3 regions of the Pseudomonas sp. GW823-FHT02E01 genome follow, and region 3 is predicted to be linked to each of the others. Evidence: predicted binding sites of a transcription regulator. Region 3 holds the regulator's gene; each other region holds the start of a gene.
What was found. The regulator sigma-54, encoded in region 3, starts transcription at its own class of promoters, with help from an activator protein. The targets are predictions, from matches to a motif close to ANTGGCATNNANNTTGCTNT.

Region 1: a site for sigma-54 is predicted at 2,587-2,606, ahead of glnK (P-II family nitrogen regulator). Genes of this name have one in related genera too.
Region 2: a site for sigma-54 is predicted at 3,367-3,386, ahead of AC1RDQ_RS02065 (DNA translocase FtsK). Genes of this name have one in related genera too.

The regions. Positions count from the first base shown of each region.
Region 1 covers NZ_JBXAJS010000002.1:351,426-358,007, forward strand. The annotation lists partial or broken gene AC1RDQ_RS05375 (YifB family Mg chelatase-like AAA ATPase) at 1-100, opposite strand, end outside; gene AC1RDQ_RS05380 (hypothetical protein) at 322-1,122, opposite strand; gene AC1RDQ_RS05385 (hypothetical protein) at 1,225-1,671, opposite strand; gene AC1RDQ_RS05390 (accessory factor UbiK family protein) at 2,133-2,393, opposite strand; gene glnK (P-II family nitrogen regulator) at 2,815-3,153, shown strand; gene AC1RDQ_RS05400 (ammonium transporter) at 3,189-4,526, shown strand; gene AC1RDQ_RS05405 (secondary thiamine-phosphate synthase enzyme YjbQ) at 4,740-5,165, shown strand; gene sutA (dormancy-specific transcriptional regulator SutA) at 5,267-5,590, shown strand; gene AC1RDQ_RS05415 (HAD family hydrolase) at 5,778-6,485, opposite strand; gene xerC (tyrosine recombinase XerC) at 6,482-6,582, opposite strand, start outside.
Region 2 covers NZ_JBXAJS010000001.1:442,575-449,156, reverse strand. The annotation lists gene clpA (ATP-dependent Clp protease ATP-binding subunit ClpA) at 1-154, shown strand, start outside; gene infA (translation initiation factor IF-1) at 518-736, opposite strand; gene AC1RDQ_RS02080 (arginyltransferase) at 848-1,555, opposite strand; gene aat (leucyl/phenylalanyl-tRNA--protein transferase) at 1,613-2,293, opposite strand; gene trxB (thioredoxin-disulfide reductase) at 2,356-3,315, opposite strand; gene AC1RDQ_RS02065 (DNA translocase FtsK) at 3,623-6,034, shown strand; gene lolA (outer membrane lipoprotein periplasmic chaperone LolA) at 6,100-6,582, shown strand, end outside.
Region 3 covers NZ_JBXAJS010000017.1:18,372-24,953, forward strand. The annotation lists gene mlaE (lipid asymmetry maintenance ABC transporter permease subunit MlaE) at 1-37, opposite strand, end outside; gene AC1RDQ_RS27535 (ATP-binding cassette domain-containing protein) at 37-846, opposite strand; gene AC1RDQ_RS27540 (KpsF/GutQ family sugar-phosphate isomerase) at 1,122-2,096, shown strand; gene AC1RDQ_RS27545 (KdsC family phosphatase) at 2,096-2,620, shown strand; gene lptC (LPS export ABC transporter periplasmic protein LptC) at 2,628-3,200, shown strand; gene lptA (lipopolysaccharide transport periplasmic protein LptA) at 3,187-3,735, shown strand; gene lptB (LPS export ABC transporter ATP-binding protein) at 3,735-4,460, shown strand; gene AC1RDQ_RS27565 (RNA polymerase factor sigma-54) at 4,707-6,200, shown strand; gene hpf (ribosome hibernation-promoting factor, HPF/YfiA family) at 6,275-6,582, shown strand, end outside.

The DNA.
Region 1 (6,582 bases), on a different contig from region 3:
TGGTCAGCGATGGCAAACCATTGGCCAGGTGGACTTCAACGGTGACAGCGGGCGCATCCACGCCAATCTGGGCGCGGCTGTGGACGATGGAGAGGGACATGGTCGTTCCTTGAGATGACGGGAGCCGCTTCCTGCGGGTTTTTGAAGGGTAGTCGTGGAGTCCGGTCGGAGAGGAGGGAAACTTTCGCAGAATGTTGCTGAAAGCCACGCTATGTAACAGCAGCCAAACGCTGAGTTTGGCTGCACAGCTGTCGTAAAACCTACTGACAAAGCCAGCCTGACACACCCCTGCGCATTTATTTCGCGTGTAAATCAAGCAACTTATGTTGAGGTGGCTTGTTTTGAAGAAGTTGTGTCGTCAAACAAACTATTATCGCCATCCAGGATTTTGCCGGCGAAGCTCTCGGCATCCATCTTCGTTTTACCTTCTGCGACATTCGTAAAATAGTTGAAGTCTAAATCTATCCAGTGCTTAAGTTTGGCTTCGTAGTTGTTTGGATACTGTGCTTGCTGCACTGGGGGCAAGCCCTTGTAATGGTCAAGGACACTTTTGGAGAAGTTTGTGAGTTTTCCAGTGTTGTTGTATTCAAACTCTGCTTCGGCCACCACTTTCTGTCGCCATGCAAATTCTTGTTTGGCTGACTCTTCCAGTGCTGCCCGTCTTTCATTGATGGTAAAGGTGCCGCTGTCATCGTAAGTAATTAAGGCAAGCTGATCCATGGGCATCCCCGAAAACGGATTTTTGCCGAGTCCGTTTGTATACTGTGTCGCACTTTTGGCGCGCGCTAGTAATGTGGCATTATCTGTGTCAGGAGCTTCAGAGTCGTATGTTGATTTATTGGCAGTATAATTAGCACTCACTAACTCGTTGAATGTGTTATTAGCCATCGAGCTCAGTTCCGTTCTAGTTAGGCGTGCATCCCGGGCCTGTGCGCGTACTGAGGCTTCGCTCAATTGGCTCGCTAGGGTGGAAACGGTACTACTATCTCGTGCGTTGCCAAATGGGACTTGGGGTGTGCTTTGGTTGACGCCTGGGTTTTTGCCGGGAGTCGCTGTCAATTTTTTTGTTCCAGTGAGCGCTTGGCCGCTGTTAGCTGCAAAATTGTTTAGTGAATTAACCATTCTTTTCTGCTCCCTGTTCGATGACTAAAATATGATGCATCGCCTAATAAATGTTGATGCTTTATCAAGATCTTACAAGCCAATTAAATATCGCTACATGCTTTATTTCATGGTGAGTACTACTGACCATGCATAGGTGGACGGATTTGTTTTAGTTGCTTTGATGGTGCAGGTGGCCCCACCACTAGGCGTGGCCGTATTATTCCATTTTGGAGTTTTACTCGCACCAAAGCCAGGAGTCGTCACAAATGTAGCTAAATAAATACATTTCTTGTTGCCAATTTGATATCGCAAATTAGCATGATTGTAATCAGGTGATATCTGGCTTTGTATGACGTACGTATCTGAGCCATTTGCAATCACGGACGCTTGTGGAGTAGGTGATGCGTTTGCTTTCGTTATAGCTTCGTTGTTTGTTATGGGGGTATACGTAGCAGTCTGTGTTCCAAGGTTCTTGAATGTGACTGTAACAGACGGCCCAGCGACCGCTGAACTTATGTGAAATGCAGTCAATGCGAAAGCGGCAATTAAAGACTTGGATATTTTCATGGATGTTGCTCCTTGTGGTGTTGCTAACAGTATTCCATTTAAAAAGTTGTGCTCATCACAAACTATTATCTAAGCCATGTAACATGGGCTTAAACTTTTTCGAGCGAATTGGCGAACCGAAGCCTGCGGAAATACTGGCAGGCCCGAAGGTCTTCCATGCACGGCCGTAATTCGAGAAAGGAATAAATCTCTGGTTCGAACGTGGTCACGGTGCGTCGGGTGCTGTTCGAGTCGCTAAACCCATTGCTGGCTAATCAGTTGGGAGTGAGCTTAGGAACCGGAGCTTTGCTGCGCAATCGGAAGGGGAGTGAGATCTTCGTAGGAAGTTGCCGGGATTCTTGCGGGCTTGAAGAGCGCAGGTTGCGGCAATTCCTACAGGTGAGTCTGAAGGTCGTGGCGACCATTTCGCGAGCAGGCTCGCTCCCACAGTGGATTGGGTTCCACAGTGAGCATTTGCGGTGTTATTCGGTTGGTGGGTTCAGTTTCGCTTCCAGCTCGGCGACTTTCGCTTCGAGGCTTTCGAGGCGGGCGCGGGTGCGTGCCAGTACGACCATCTGGCTATCGAACTCTTCCCGACTCACCAGATCCAGTTTACTGAAGCCGCTCTGCAGCAACATTTTGAACTGGCTTTCGATTTCAGCTTTCGGCAGTGGCGTGTCACCGCTGAAAAGGCGGGAGGCGGTGCCGGTGAGGGCGTCGAGGAAGTCTTTTGGCGCGAGCATGGGCAATGTCCTGGAAACAATGACGGGCAGTGTATCACGCAGTGTCTATAGTCATTTGCGCGGGCAAGGGATGCACGCTTTTCGCGCATTGGGACAGGCGGCGTTGCACCGTTGTTGTGCGTAACGTGCGGGGTCTTGTCGCGAAGTATCCACCATCCACCTGTAATGGCTTGAAAACAGTCGGTTTTGTGGAGATGGCAAGCTTTCTGCTTAGATGCTGGTGACCCATGCACTGATGCAGTCGCTGTGACGAATGCAGTGCGCCAAACGGAACGCGGGGGAGTGTTTCGTGAGGAGCGGTTAGCTGGCGTCGGACGGGCAGGTAAGGCCGACGATGCGTTACAAAGCCAGGCACTGCGCTTAGACTTGAGACGGGTTTGTTTTCCTGGGGCAAGTCCACCAAATTCGGGAGAGAGTTTTCATGAAGCTAGTCACTGCCATCATCAAGCCGTTCAAGCTGGACGACGTACGCGAGTCGCTGTCCGAGATCGGCGTGCAGGGCATTACCGTCACCGAAGTCAAAGGCTTTGGTCGGCAGAAGGGTCACACCGAGCTGTATCGCGGCGCGGAATACGTGGTCGATTTCCTGCCCAAGGTGAAGATCGACGTCGCCATCGACGACAAGGATCTGGACCGGGTAATCGAGGCCATCACCAAGGCTGCCAACACCGGCAAGATCGGTGACGGCAAGATCTTCGTGGTCAATCTGGAACAGGCGATTCGCATCCGTACCGGCGAAACCGATACCGACGCTATCTAAGCCGCCACAAACCCAACGCCCCAGGAGAAAACAATATGACTCTGCGTAAATTCGCAGGGCTAGGAGCCCTGTTGTCCATCGTAATGCCCAGCCTTGCTCTGGCGGCAGACGAAGTGGCGGCCCCAGTCCTCAACTCCGGCGACACCGCCTGGATGTTGACCTCGACAGCTCTCGTGCTGTTCATGACCATTCCCGGCCTCGCGCTGTTCTACGGCGGCATGGTTCGGTCGAAAAACATTCTTTCCGTGATGATGCAGTGCTTCGCCATTACCGGTCTGATCAGCGTCCTGTGGGTCATTTATGGCTACAGCATCGCGTTCGACACCACGGGCATGGAGCAGGGCGTCGTCAACTTCAACTCGTTCTTCGGCGGCATGGGCAAGGCGTTCCTTGCGGGTGTCACGCCAGCGAGCCTCACCGGCCCGGCAGCGCTGTTCCCCGAGGCGGTGTTCATCACCTTCCAGATGACCTTCGCGATCATCACCCCGGCGCTGATCGTCGGTGCGTTCGCCGAGCGGATGAAGTTCTCCGCGATGCTGATTTTCATGGGTATCTGGTTCACCCTGGTGTATGCGCCGATTGCGCACATGGTCTGGTCCGGCAACGGTGGCCTGATGTGGGACTGGGGCGTTCTGGACTTCGCCGGCGGCACCGTGGTGCACATCAACGCCGGTGTAGCAGGCCTGGTTGCTTGCCTGGTGCTGGGCAAGCGCAAGGGTTTCCCGACCACGCCGATGGCGCCGCACAACCTCGGTTACACCCTGATGGGCGCGGCCATGCTGTGGGTTGGCTGGTTCGGTTTCAACGCCGGTTCCGCCGCTGCGGCCAACGGCACCGCCGGCATGGCGATGCTGGTGACGCAAATCGCTACCGCCGCTGCTGCACTGGGCTGGATGTTTGCCGAGTGGCTCACCCACGGCAAGCCTAGCGCACTGGGCATCGCTTCGGGCGTGGTTGCCGGTCTGGTGGCAATCACCCCGGCTGCCGGCACCGTTGGCCCGATGGGCGCGTTGGTAATCGGTCTGGCGGCTGGCGTGGTGTGCTTCTTCTGCGCCACCACCCTCAAGCGCAAGCTCGGCTATGACGATTCCCTGGACGCCTTCGGCGTGCACGGTATCGGCGGTATCCTCGGCGCAATCCTGACCGGTGTGTTCGCTGCTCCGTCCCTGGGTGGCTTCGGCACCGTGACCGACATCGCCGCACAAGTGTGGATTCAGTGCAAAGGCGTGGGCTTCACGGTGATCTACACCGCGATCGCTACATACATCATCCTCAAGGTGCTGGATGCGGTCATGGGCCTGCGTATCAACGAAGAAGAAGAAGCGGTCGGCATCGATCTGGCGCTTCACAACGAACGCGGCTACAACTTGTAAGCAAGCGCGTAAAAAACTGCCCGGCTTGCCGGGCATTTTTTTGTCTGGAATTTGTCGTTGAAGGCCGAGCTGAAAGGTTTTTTCCTACAGGTTTTATGATGTTTACGTCGGGTGTTTTTGTGCAGCCAAAGGCTTACAGGATTGAAGGAATATTAGGGCCTTTGTTTTTTCACAGAGCGCGCTAGAATGCGCCCCGAACGTGCGGAGAACTGTATGTGGCAACAGACTCTGATTACCTTGCGGGCGAGGCCCCGGGGCTTTCATCTGGTAACGGACGAGTTACTCGCCGGCCTGCCTGAACTCAAGGCGTGTCGGGTCGGTCTGTTGCACTTGTTGCTGCAGCATACCTCGGCGTCGTTGACTATCAACGAGAACGCCGATCCGGCGGTACGTCGCGACTTCGAACGATTTTTCAATCGTCTGATCCCACAAGGAACAGACGGCTATGAGCATAACGACGAAGGCCTGGACGACCTCCCGGCGCACTTCAAGGCCAGCGTGCTTGGCTGTCAGCTCAGTTTGCCGATTGCGGCAGGCCGGTTGGCGTTGGGGACCTGGCAAGGCGTTTATCTGGGCGAGCACCGTGATCATGGCGGTGCCCGTAAAGTCCTCGCCACCGTGCACGGTGAAGGGGCATAACCGCTGGTCAGCAGCGGCTGTTGATTTTTTTCCGGCAGCCTTCGACAGAGGGCAAAGCTGGGCTATAACTAATCTGCTTTTCGCAAGTCATGAGGTAGAACATGAGCGACGATGATCTGGAAAACGACGACCTCGAAGTAGGCGACGACGACGAAACCGAAGAAGGTCTGGAAGCAGCGGCGGAAGACGTCGCTGAAGACGACGGTGGTGATGCGCCGGTTCCGACCGCCAAAGGCAAGGCCAAGGCAGCGGTATCGGTCGATGAGCTGCCGAGTGTCGAAGCCAAGAACAAGGAACGCGATGCTCTCGCGCGGGCCATGGAGGAGTTTTTGGCCAAGGGTGGCAAGGTGCAGGAAGTGGAGGCCAATGTGGTCGCCGATCCGCCCAAGAAGCCGGACAACAAGTACGGCAGCCGGCCTATTTGAGCCTGCTACCCGCTTACTGAAAAAGCCCGCCGTCGCTGCGGGCTTTTTCATGCCTGAAACAAAAAACATGAAACCAGTGGTGATCCCTGTGGGAGCGAGCTTGCTCGCGATGGTGGAGTGTCAGGCAACATTTTATTTTGAATGTTAAGCCCTCATCGCGAGCAAGCTCGCTCCCACGGGTTTTTTGTCAGGTCGATACCGAATTCCACCGCGCCAGCAATGCCGGCAAATCGCTCAGGCTGCGAATCTCCGCATCCGGCAACCGTTCGGCTTCCCAGACCTTGCCCGCCGGGTTGAACCAGATCGCCCGCATTCCCGCCTGCTGCGCACCGGCAATGTCATCACCTGGATGATCGCCAATATGCACCGCCGATTCAGCGGTCGCGCCACCGCGTTGCAAGGCCTCCTGGAACAATCGCGCATCGGGTTTGGCAATGCCGATGTCTTCGGCGCAAAGCGCAAACTTGAAGTAATCCGCCAGGCCCAGCCGACGCACATCGGCGTTGCCATTGGTGACCACGCCGAGGGCGTAATGATTGGCGAGGATTTCCAGGGTCGGTTCGACCTCCGGAAACACTTCGATCTGATGCCGGGCATGCAGGAATACTTCAAAACTCTTGTCCGCCAGGTCCGAGGCTTCGTCGTGCCCATAACCGGACTCTTCCAGTGCATGGAACAGTACCCGCCGACGCAGGGCGCTGATGCGGTGCTTGAGGCTGGGCTCGTTGCTCAATACGCGCTCACGAATGGCCCACAAATGTTCCACCGGCACTGCCCCCAGGTTGGGCGCGTGCTCGGTCAGCCATTCACGCAAAACGGCTTCGGCGCTGACGATCACCGGGGCGGTGTCCCACAGGGTGTCGTCGAGGTCGAAGGTGATCAACTGAATACTCATGAATCGTCGCCTTTCATGCGTTTGGCCCGTGGGTGGGCGCTGTCGTAGACGGCTGCCAGATGCTGGAAGTCCAGGTGGGTGTAGATCTGTGTGGTCT
Region 2 (6,582 bases), on a different contig from region 3:
CCCAATGGCTCGCCTGATCCAGGACAAGATCAAGCGTCCGCTGGCGGAGGAGATTCTCTTTGGCGAACTGGCCGAGCATGGCGGTGTGGTACACATCGACATCAAGGACGGAGAGCTGACCTTCGAGTTCGAGACCACGGCCGAGATGGCCTGACGTTCAAAAGCAAAACAAAAAGGCGCCGAGAGGCGCCTTTTTGCTGTCTGTTGATCGGCATGTCTGCTGTCTGTGGGAGCGAGCTTGCTCGCGATGGTCGTCAACGATGATGCGGGGAGTCTGACTTGACGTGGTGCTCTCAGGTTTTTCGCGAGCAAGCTCGCTCCTACAGGAGGTGGGGGGGGTAAATTACAGGCAAACAAAAACGCCCGGCATAAGCCGGGCGTTTTGTATTGACTTGCTTAGCGAGTGAGCCCTATCTCTGTAGGAGCGAGCTTGCTCGCGATGTTCGTCAATGATGATGCGGGGACTCTGACTTGACGCGGTACCGTCAGGTTTTTCGCGAGCAAGCTCGCTCCAACCTTATCGAGCGCGGTAAGTGATGCGCCCTTTGCTCAAGTCATAAGGAGTCAGCTCTACGCGCACTTTGTCGCCGGTAAGAATACGGATGTAGTTCTTGCGCATCTTGCCGGAGATGTGCGCGGTTACGACGTGCCCATTTTCCAACTCCACACGAAACATGGTGTTGGGCAGGGTGTCGACGACAGTGCCTTCCATTTCGAAGCTGTCTTCTTTCGACATGCAGTAAAGCCCTCGGTGTCCAATGAATGGCCCGGTGCAACTGCGCCAGGCAAAAGCGGCGTGCATTGTGCCCGAAAAATGGGGTTTAAGCCAAGGGGTTTAGGGGCGGCTCTAGTTTAGAACCACCCAGCGCTGATTAATCAGCAACTCAATAGGGCGATATTGAGTCTTGTAGTTCATTTTTTTGCAGTTTTTGATCCAGTAGCCGAGGTAGACCGCATCCAGCCCCAGCCGCCTGGCCTCGGCGATTTGCCACAGGATCGCATAGCGCCCAAGGCTGCGGCGCTCTTCGGCCGGTTCGTAGAAGGTGTAGACCGCCGAAAGACCGTTCGGCAGTAAATCGGTGACGGCGACGGCCAGCAGCCGGCCATTCAGGCGAAATTCATAAAATCTTGAAAACGGCAGGTCCCGCACCAGGAACGTCGAAAACTGGTCGCGACTCGGCGGGTACATGTCGCCATCGGCGTGACGCTGTTCAATATAGCGCTGGTAAAGGTCGAAGTATTCTTCGTTGAAGCCGGGCTTGGCTGGACGTACCTGCAAATCCACGTTGCGCTTGAAGATGCGTTTCTGTTGCCGGTTGGGCGTGAACTGTCCCACGGGAATGCGCGCCGGAACGCAGGCATTGCAATTCTGGCAATGCGGCCGATAGAGATGATCGCCACTGCGACGAAACCCCATCTCCGACAGGTCTGCATAGACATGCACATCCATGGGCTGGCTAGGGTCGAGGAACAGGGTTGTGGCCTGCTCCTCCGGCAGATAACTGCAAGAGTGCGGCTGAGTGGCATAGAACTTCAATCGCGCCAACTCGGTCATGATCAACCCTCGGGATAATGCTTTTGAATAAGTGTAAGCCACCTGCGCAAAAGTCGCTCAGCAAACCCAGCTAGCGCGATTGGGCTGGTCCAGATGCCTGGCCAGATAGTTGGCAAATTCATGGCGGGGTATCGCCCGGGCTCCGAGACTGTGCAGGTGATCGGTGGGCATCTGGCAATCGATCAGTACAAAACCCGAGTCTTTCAGATGCCGCACCAGTGTGGCAAAGCCGAATTTCGAGGCGTTGTCAGCGAGGCTGAACATGGACTCGCCGAAAAACAGCTGGCCCATTGCCAGGCCGTAGAGCCCGCCCACCAGTTCGTCCCCGTCCCACACTTCCACCGAGTGCGCGTGGCCACGCCTGTGCAGTTCGATGTAGGCGTCCTGCATGGCCTCGGTGATCCAGGTGCCGTCGGCGTAATCCCGGGGCGCGGCACAGGCGCGGATGACGGCGGCGAAGTCCTGGTCAAAGGTCACTTGATAGCGTTGCTGGCGTAGCAGTTTGTTCAGGCTGCGCGAGACGTGCAATTCGTCGGGAAACAGCACCGTACGCGGGTCCGGAGACCACCAGAGGATTGGCTGGCCCTCGGAAAACCAAGGGAAGCAGCCGTGGCGATAAGCCGAGATCAGCCGATCGGCGGACAGATCACCACCGGCAGCCAGCAGTCCGTTGGGGTCGCGCATGGCCTTTTCCAGTGGAGGGAAATGCAAGGTATTGCGTTGTAACCAAGTCAGCATGGCATCCGGGCTTGCAGAAGGGGAGGGCAGTGGCGGGTGTTGGCCCGCCATAAAGTTTGCCTTCAAACGGTTGGAATGTCGTCCAGGTATTTTTCAGCGTCCAGCGCCGCCATGCAACCGGCACCGGCAGATGTAACGGCCTGGCGATAAACGTGGTCGGCCACGTCACCGGCGGCAAACACACCTGCAATCGCCGTAGCGGTGGCATCGCCTTCGCTGCCACCCTTGACCTGCAGATACCCGTCGCGCATTTCCAGTTGGCCCGTGAACAGGTCGGTGTTGGGTTTGTGGCCGATGGCGATAAACACCCCGGCCAGCGGCAGCTCCCGGGTTTCACCTGTGTGACTGTCCCGCAGGCGGGCACCGGTCACGCCGCTGGCATCGCCGAGCACTTCGTCCAGGTTTTGGTTCCAGTGCAGGCGAACATTGCCGTTGGCGGCCTTTTCAAAGAGTTTGTCCTGGAGGATTTTCTCCGAGCGCAGTTTGTCGCGCCGATGGATCAGGTGCACTTCTTTGGCGATGTTCGACAGGTACAAGGCTTCCTCGACCGCCGTGTTGCCGCCGCCGACCACAGCAACCACTTGATTGCGATAGAAAAATCCATCACAGGTCGCGCACGCCGAAACTCCTTTGCCGGCGAACGCTTCTTCCGACGGCAGGCCCAGGTATTGCGCGGAGGCGCCGGTGGCAATGATCAAGGCGTCGCAGGTGTAGGTGCCGCCATCGCCGATCAGCTCGAACGGTCGTTGTTGCAACTTGGCGGTATGGATGTGGTCGTAAACGATCTCGGTGGCAAAGCGTTCGGCGTGTTTTTGCATGCGATCCATCAGCACCGGTCCGGTCAGGCCTTCAACGTCGCCTGGCCAGTTATCCACTTCGACGGTGGTGGTGAGTTGACCACCTGCCTGGATGCCGGTAATGACAACCGGCTTGAGGTTGGCGCGGGCGGCATAAACTGCCGCGCTGTAACCGGCAGGGCCGGAGCCCAGGATAATCAGGCGGGAATGCTTCGCTTCGCTCATAAAAAACACCTCATAAGCCTTTGTCACCAAAGAGAATGCATGCTCAAATTGAATGGCATGTCATGTGCTGTTGACTATGCTGCATCCAAGGGTCTCAAGCATGGCGTCGTGCGTACAAACCCGTACAATGCCCTGCGTGTTACATATATTCAGTGTGCGCCGTGTTTATAGAAACAGGGGTGCAGTGTTAAAAGTAGTCCCGGTTACACGTGCTAACTTTATTACCTGCCTGGATTGGGCAGTTTTTTCGCGGTTTTTATAGACATTCACCAGATGGACGCGCCATTGGCGCAGGAAAAGAAGCGTTTTGAAGAAATCCACCGCAGCACCCAAACCAGCCGTCGTGCCGCTCTGGCGCCAGCACTTGCACTACCGACTCAAGGAAGGTGCGCTGATCGCCATCGGTGCCTTGTGCCTGTTCCTGATGATGGCCTTGTTGACCTATGGCAAGGACGATCCGGGCTGGAGTCATAACAGCAAGATCGACGATGTACAGAACTTCGGCGGGCCAGCGGGCTCCTACAGCGCCGATATCCTGTTCATGGTGCTGGGTTACTTCGCCTACATCTTTCCGTTGCTGCTGGCCATCAAGGCGTACCAGATCTTCCGCCAGCGTCACGAGCCGTGGCAGTGGAGCGGGTGGCTGTTCTCCTGGCGCCTGATCGGCCTGGTGTTCCTGGTGCTGTCGGGCGCCGCTCTGGCCCATATCCATTTTCATGCCGCGACCGGTCTGCCGGCCGGTGCGGGCGGTGCGCTGGGGGAAAGCCTCGGCGAACTGGCCAGGAACGCCCTGAATATCCAGGGCAGCACGCTGTTGTTCATTGCGTTATTCCTGTTCGGCCTGACTGTGTTTACCGACCTGTCGTGGTTCAAGGTGATGGACATCACCGGCAAGATCACCCTCGACCTGTTCGAACTGTTCCAGGGCGCCGCCAATCGCTGGTGGGCGGCCCGTACCGAGCGCAAACAGCTGGTTGCCCAGTTGCGTGAAGTCGACGACCGTATGGATGAAGTGGTTGCGCCGACCGTCACCGACAAACGCGAGCAGGCCAAGGTCAAGGAGCGCCTGATCGAACGTGAGCAAGCCCTGAGCAAGCACATGTCCGAGCGCGAGAAACAGGTGCCGCCGGTGATTGCGCCCGCGCCGCCAAAGCCCGCCGCACCGAGCAAACGCGTCGAAAAAGAGAAGCAGGCGCCGCTGTTCGTCGACAGCGCCGTGGAAGGCACCTTGCCGCCGATTTCGATTCTCGATCCGGCGGAAAAGAAACAGCTCAATTACTCGCCTGAATCCCTGGCTGCGGTTGGCCACTTGCTGGAAATCAAGCTCAAGGAATTCGGCGTTGAAGTCGCAGTGGATTCGATCCACCCGGGCCCGGTGATCACCCGTTATGAAATCCAGCCGGCGGCCGGGGTAAAAGTCAGCCGAATCTCCAACCTGGCCAAAGACCTGGCCCGTTCCCTGGCCGTGACCAGCGTGCGCGTGGTGGAAGTGATTCCGGGCAAGACCACGGTCGGTATCGAGATTCCCAACGAAGATCGGCAGATCGTGCGTTTCTCCGAGGTGTTGTCGACTCCGGAGTACGACAACTTCAAATCCCCGGTCACCCTGGCCCTGGGCCATGACATCGGCGGCAAGCCGGTCATCACCGACCTTGCGAAAATGCCGCACTTGCTGGTGGCCGGTACCACCGGTTCCGGTAAGTCGGTGGGTGTGAACGCGATGATCCTGTCGATCCTGTTCAAATCTGGCCCGGAAGACGCCAAGCTGATCATGATCGACCCGAAAATGCTGGAACTGTCGATCTACGAAGGCATTCCGCACCTGCTGTGCCCGGTTGTCACCGACATGAAGGACGCCGCCAACGCCCTGCGCTGGAGCGTTGCCGAGATGGAGCGACGCTACAAGTTGATGGCCAAGATGGGGGTGCGAAACCTGTCGGGCTTCAACGCCAAGGTCAAGGAAGCCCAGGACGCCGGCGAGCCGTTGAGCGATCCGCTGTACAAGCGCGAAAGCATCCACGACGAAGCGCCACTGCTGCAGAAGCTGCCGACCATCGTGGTCGTAGTCGACGAATTCGCCGACATGATGATGATCGTCGGCAAGAAGGTTGAAGAACTGATCGCCCGTATCGCGCAAAAGGCTCGTGCGGCCGGTATCCACTTGATCCTTGCGACCCAGCGTCCGTCGGTGGATGTGATCACCGGTCTGATCAAGGCCAACATCCCGACCCGCATGGCGTTCCAGGTATCGAGCAAGATCGACTCGCGGACCATCATCGACCAGGGCGGCGCCGAACAACTGCTGGGCCACGGTGACATGCTCTACATGCCGCCGGGTACCAGCCTGCCGATTCGTGTTCACGGTGCTTTCGTGTCCGACGATGAGGTTCACCGTGTGGTGGAAGCCTGGAAGCTGCGGGGTGCGCCGGAATACAACGACGACATCCTCAATGGCGTCGAAGAGGCGGGCAGCGGCTTTGAAGGCAGCAGCGGTGGCGGCGACGGTGACGATCCCGAGGCCGACGCGCTGTACGACGAAGCGGTCCAGTTCGTGCTGGAAAGCCGTCGTGCCTCCATTTCCGCGGTTCAGCGCAAGCTGAAGATCGGCTACAACCGCGCTGCGCGCATGATCGAAGCCATGGAAATGGCCGGGGTCGTGACGTCCATGAACACCAACGGTTCGCGTGAAGTCCTGGCCCCGGGGCCGGTGCGCGACTGACCCGAGTATGAAAGGGGGGGCGCCTTTGCGCCTCCCGCACTCCCACGAATGTTATGAGGACTCCCATGCGTCTGATCCGCATGCTGTTGCTGCCGGTACTGGCCTTGACCACGCTCCAGGCTAACGCCGATGACAAGGACGTGGCGCGCCTGACCCAACTGCTGGAAAAATCCCAGACCCTGACCGCACGTTTCTCGCAACTGACCCTTGATGGCACAGGCACCCAATTGCAGGAAACCGCCGGCGAGATGTCCCTGCAGCGTCCGGGCCTGTTCTACTGGCACACCGATGCGCCGGCCGAACAGACCATGATCTCCGATGGCAAGAAAGTCACCTTGTGGGACCCGGACCTGGAACAGGCCACCATCAAGAACCTCGACCAGCGCCTGACCCAGACCCCGGCCTTGCTGTTGTCCGGTGACGTGTCCAAGATCAGCCAGAGCTTCGACATCAGTGCCAAGGAAGCCGGCGGCGTGATTGACTTCACCCTGAAGCCGAAAACCAAGGACACCCTGTTCGACAGCCTGCGCCTGTCGTTCCGCAATGGC
Region 3 (6,582 bases):
AGCGGCGAACGCGCTCCATCAATGAAATTCTGCGCATCAGCGCTTCCCCAGAAGATCTGCGCGGTAATCCGTCGCTGGAAAGTGGTACGGAACCGGGCCATCGGGTTCGCCGGTCATGAACTGACGAATGCGCGGTTCATCCGAATTCATCAACTCGTCAGGCGTCCCCTGCCCCAACACCTGACCATCGCCCACCACATAAATGTAGTCGGCAATGCTCGCGGTCTCGGCCAGGTCGTGGGATACCACGATGCTGGTGATGCCCAGCGCATCGTTGAGCAACCGGATGAGGCGCACCAGAACGCCCATTGCGATGGGGTCCTGGCCGACAAAGGGCTCGTCGTACATGAGGATCTGCGGGTCGAGCGCAATCGCCCGGGCCAGCGCAACACGGCGTTTCATGCCGCCGGAAAGCTCGTCGGGCATCAGTTCGATAGCACCGCGCAAGCCCACGGCCTGCAATTTGAGCAGGACAATGTCGCGGATCATTTCATCCGGCAGTTGTGTATGAACACGCAACGGAAAAGCGACGTTCTCGAAGACATCGAGGTCGGTAAACAGTGCGCCGCTCTGAAACAGCACGCCCATGTGCTTGCGCGCGTCGAACAGGTCGCTGCGCGACAGTTTTGGCAGGTTCTGACCGTTGACCCAGACTTCGCCCTTGGTGGGCCGCAACTGGGCGCCCATCAGACGCAAGAGCGTGGTCTTGCCACACCCGGAAGGCCCCATGATGCCGGTGACCTTGCCGCGCGGGATACGGATATCGACATTATTGAAAATGCTGCGCGCACCGCGCTTGAAGGACAGTCCCTTCAGCTCGACCGCGTAGGCGTTATCGGCACTCATCTAAACTCCTTGCGATGCAGCCTCTCACTCGGACGCCTGGCTTTCTGACAAAAGCACATACCTCCCGGGCAGGCCGAACTGGCGGCGAACTATATCACTGCAACGGCTGCGCGCCCAAGGCCAAAGCCAGGTCATGTTCAACTGCACGACAGGTTGAAGGCCCCGTTTAGAGGGTTTCCGGCAACAAGGATGGCAATGCGCGACGAACTAGCGTGAGGGATTCGATCATAACCGTTATAATCGCCGCCTTTTCATCAGGCTATACGATTTCTGACATGAGCCAATCCAGCGACCTGATTCAATCTGCACAACGCACCATCCGCCTCGAGGTAGAAGCCGTGCAAGGCCTGCTACCCCATATCGACGCAGATTTCGTACGCGCTTGCGAGATGATTCTGGCCAGCAAAGGCCGCGTAGTCGTGGTCGGCATGGGCAAGTCGGGACACATCGGCAACAAGATTGCCGCGACCTTGGCCAGCACCGGCACCACGGCGTTTTTTGTGCACCCGGCTGAAGCCAGCCACGGTGACATGGGCATGATTACCCGCGACGACATCATTCTGGCGCTCTCGAATTCCGGCTCCACCAATGAAATCGTGACCCTGCTGCCACTGATCAAGCGCCTGGGCATTCAGTTGATCAGCGTGACCGGCAAGCCTGACTCGCCGCTAGCCAAGGCCGCCGAGGTCAACCTGAATGTTCACGTCGAGCACGAAGCCTGTCCGTTGAACCTGGCCCCCACCTCGTCGACCACCGCCGCCCTGGTCATGGGCGATGCCTTGGCAGTCGCGCTGCTGGAAGCCCGTGGCTTTACCGCGGAAGACTTCGCCTTTTCCCATCCCGGCGGCGCCCTGGGCCGACGCCTGCTGCTGAAAGTGGAAAATGTCATGCACGCCGGGCAAGAGTTACCGCAAGTACAGCGCGGCACCCTGCTGAAGGACGCGCTAATGGAAATGACCCGCAAAGGCCTGGGCATGACCGTGATCCTGGAAGCCGACGGAAAGCTGGCCGGGATTTTTACTGACGGTGACTTGCGTCGCACGCTGGACCGTAGCATCGACATCCATAGCGCTACCATCGACCAGGTCATGACAGCACACGGCAAGACTGCCCGCGCCGAGATGCTCGCCGCCGAAGCGCTGAAAATCATGGAAGACCATAAAATCAACGCGCTGGTCGTAGTCGACAGTGAAGACCGCCCGGTCGGCGCCTTGAACATGCACGACTTGCTGCGTGCAGGAGTAATGTAATGAGTGCGGACCTGCTGCAACGCGGCAAACAGATCAAGCTGGCGGTGTTCGATGTCGATGGCGTGCTGACCGATGGGCGCCTGTACTTCCTCGAAGACGGCAGCGAGTTCAAGACGTTCAACACCCTCGACGGCCAGGGCATCAAGATGCTGATGGCCGCCGGCGTACAGACCGCCATCATCAGTGGCCGCAAGACCCCGGTGGTCGAGCGGCGGGCCAAAAACCTCGGTATCCCGCACCTCTATCAGGGTCGCGAGGATAAACTGGTGGTACTCGACGAACTGCTGGCCCAACTCAACTTGAGCTATGAACAGGTGGCCTACCTCGGCGATGACCTGCCGGACCTGCCGGTGATTCGCCGCGTCGGCCTGGGCATGGCGGTGGCCAATGCCGCCAGCTTCGTGCGTGAACACGCCCACGGCATCACCCTCGCCCGTGGCGGCGAAGGTGCCGCTCGCGAATTCTGCGAATTGATCCTGCGCGCCCAGGACCGCCTCGACGCGGCCAATGCGGCGTACCTGTGAGCCCACTATGCTGAGCAAAAAATTTCGCAACACCCTGATGTTCAGTTGCATCGCGGCGATATTCGCTGCGGTTGGCTACTGGAACATCAGCCCGGAACGCTTCCTCGACAAGCCGGTAACGCCGGTCGATGAAAGCGCGATCGACTATTACGCCATCAACGCCCACAGCGTGCAGTACCTGCCCGACGGCAAGCTGCAATATGATCTGGTGTCCGACAAGGTCGAGCACGTGAAAGCGACCGAGGTGACATTGCTGACCAACCCCGACCTGAACGTGTTCCGCGGCACTGAATTCCCGTGGCACGTCCAGAGCCTGCGCGGCGAGGTCAACCCTGATGGCACACAGGTCGAACTGATCGATGACGTGCGCATCACGCGCTTCGACGAGAAAAACCGTAGAACCCTGATCACCAGCACCCGCATGACCGTGTTCCCGCAGCAGCAATATGCGCAGACCGAGCAAGACGTTAGAATCGACGGCGCTGGCGGTGTATCGACTGGCAAGGGAATGAAAGCGTATTTGAAAGAAAGCAGGATACACCTGCTATCGAACGTAAGAGGACAGTATGAGGCTCGTTAAAACCCTCCCGATTTTGCTCAGTCTGGGCGCAGCACTGGGAAGCGTGAGCGCCTGGGCTCTGCCGGAAGACCAACAGCAGCCTATCCGTATTCAGGCCGACGATGCCCAACTGGACGACAAGCAAGGTATTGCCACCTATAAGGGTGACGTGATCATCACCCAAGGCTCGATGAAGGTGACAGGCAACACCGTTACCATCACCCGCACCCAGGCTGGCGACATTGACGTAGTGACCTCGGTGGGCAACCTGGCGTACTTCGAGCAATTGCAAACGGCTGGCGACACCAAGCCTGTCCAGGGTTGGGGCGTGACGATCCAGTATCACGCTTCGCAAAATCGCGTCGTACTGATCGACAAGGCCAAAGTTGTCGACAAGGACAACAACGTCACCCAAGGCGAGAAAATTGTCTACGACACGGACAAGAAACTCGCCAGCGCCGGTCGCGCCACAGGCAGCAAAGTCACCGAGGCGCGTCCGCGTATCGACATGGTGATCCAGCCGAAGAAGAAAACCGACGAGAAAAAGGCCCAGTAATGGCAACTCTGAAAGCTCAGCATCTGGCCAAGAGCTACAAGAGCCGCCAGGTCGTGCGTGACGTCAGCCTGTCCATCGACAGCGGCCAGATCGTCGGCCTGCTTGGCCCGAACGGCGCCGGCAAGACCACCTGCTTCTACATGATCGTCGGCCTGGTGCAAGCCGATCAGGGCCGTGTCCTGATCGATGACCTGGACGTCAGCCACCAACCGATGCACGGCCGCGCAAAGGCCGGTATCGGCTACTTGCCGCAGGAAGCATCGATCTTCCGCAAACTGTCGGTGGCCGACAACATCATGGCCATCCTCGAGACCCGCAAGGAACTCGACAAGGCCGGTCGTCGCAAGGAGCTGGAAAGCCTGCTGCAGGAATTCCACATCAGCCACATCCGCGACAACCTGGGCATGAGCCTGTCCGGTGGTGAGCGCCGTCGCGTGGAAATCGCCCGCGCCCTGGCCACCAACCCGAAATTCATCCTCCTCGACGAGCCCTTCGCCGGCGTGGACCCGATTTCGGTCGGCGACATCAAGCAGATCATTCACCACCTCAAGGCCAAGGGCATTGGCGTGCTGATCACGGACCACAACGTTCGTGAAACCCTGGATATCTGTGAAACCGCCTATATCGTCAATGACGGCCAACTGATTGCCGAAGGCGACGCAGAGACCATCCTGGCCAACGACCTGGTCAAGGAAGTGTATCTGGGCCATGAGTTCCGCCTGTAAGCGCTGAGCCGTGCCCAGGCAGTTGCCCGGGCACCTGAGCAGCCACTCACCAGCGCCTCCGTGCCGACAAGCGTGGTCAGCCCTCGACAAGGGCAGCGCAGCAACACCGCTTTATAGTTTTTTATTGTTACAGCGCTCTAGGCAAACCCTTTAGTTTCAGGCATATAATTTGCTTAAGTTTGGCGCCCCGGCGCCCTGTAGTGGATGGCGCATGTGCGCCGGCGAATAAGGTGTTAAGCCCCTGCCATGAAACCATCGCTAGTCTTGAGAATGGGCCAGCAGCTGACGATGACACCGCAGCTGCAACAGGCCATCCGCCTGCTCCAATTGTCGACCCTGGACCTGCAACAGGAAATCCAGGAGGCCCTGGAGTCCAATCCGATGCTCGAACGCCAGGAAGAAGGCGACGACTTCGACAATTCCGACCCCCTGGCCGATAACGCCGAACAAAAGCCCAACACCGACATCCAGGAGCCCTCCTACCAGGAAAGCGCCCCGACGGTTGATAACCTCGATGAGGGTGACTGGAACGAGCGTATCCCCAACGAACTCCCCGTCGACACCGCGTGGGAAGACGTTTACCAGACCAGCGCCAGCAGCCTGCCCAGCAATGATGATGACGAGTGGGACTTCACCACCCGCACCTCGGCCGGCGAAAGCCTGCAGAGCCACTTGCTGTGGCAACTGAACCTGGCCCCGATGTCCGACACCGATCGCCTGATCGCCGTGACCCTGATCGACTGCATCAACAATCAGGGCTACCTGGACGAAACCCTCGAGGAAATCCTCGAAGCGTTCGACCCGGAACTGGACATCGAACTGGACGAAATCGAAGCCGTCCTGCACCGCATCCAGCAATTCGAGCCCGCCGGCATCGGCGCCCGCAACCTGGGCGAATGCCTGCTGCTGCAATTGCGCCAGCTGCCTGCCAAGACCCCTTGGCTGGCCGAGGCCAAGCGCCTGGTCACCGATTACATCGACCTGCTTGGCAGCCGCGACTACAGCCAGTTGATGCGTCGCATGAAGCTCAAGGAAGATGAGCTGCGCCAGGTCATCGAGCTGGTCCAGAGCCTCAACCCGCGCCCGGGCTCGCAGATCGAGTCCACCGAAGCCGAGTACGTCGTTCCTGACGTCATCGTGCGCAAGGACAACGAGCGCTGGCTGGTGGAGCTCAATCAGGAGTCGGTGCCACGGCTGCGGGTCAATGCCCAGTACGCCGGTTTCGTGCGCCGCGCCGACACCAGCGCCGACAATACCTTCATGCGCAATCAGTTGCAGGAGGCCCGCTGGTTCATCAAGAGCCTGCAAAGCCGCAATGAAACCCTGATGAAGGTTGCCACCCAGATCGTCGAGCATCAGCGCGGCTTTCTGGAGTACGGCGACGAAGCCATGAAGCCGCTGGTCCTGCATGACATCGCCGAAGCGGTCGGCATGCATGAATCGACGATTTCACGGGTGACCACCCAGAAGTTCATGCACACCCCCCGGGGCATTTATGAACTGAAGTACTTTTTTTCCAGTCACGTAAGCACCTCCGAAGGCGGCGAATGCTCGTCCACGGCGATCCGGGCGATCATCAAAAAACTGGTTGCAGCGGAAAATCAGAAAAAGCCGTTGAGTGACAGCAAGATCGCTGGTTTACTGGAGGCACAAGGCATTCAGGTGGCTCGCCGCACCGTCGCCAAGTACCGCGAATCCCTCGGGATCGCGCCTTCGAGCGAACGCAAGCGGTTGATGTAGGGCCACGCCACAGCGTTCCAGTGGTAGATCATCTGATCTACCGCTTTATGCACTGGCAACGAAGGAGAAGCTGTATGCAAGTCAACATCAGTGGACACCAACTGGAAGTGACCGAACCTCTTCGCACCTACATCGGCGAAAAACTCGAACGATTGGAGCGACATTTCGACAAGATCACTAATGTGCAGGTCACGATGACCGTCGAAAAACTGAAGCAGAAAATCGAAGCCACGCTGCATATTCCCGGGAATGAAGTGGTCGCCAACGCGGAACATACCGATATGTATGCCGCGATCGACGCACTCACCGACAAGCTGGATAAACAACTCAAAAAGCATAAGGAAAAGACCCAGAGCCTCCTCCAGGGCGCAACCGGTCGTTA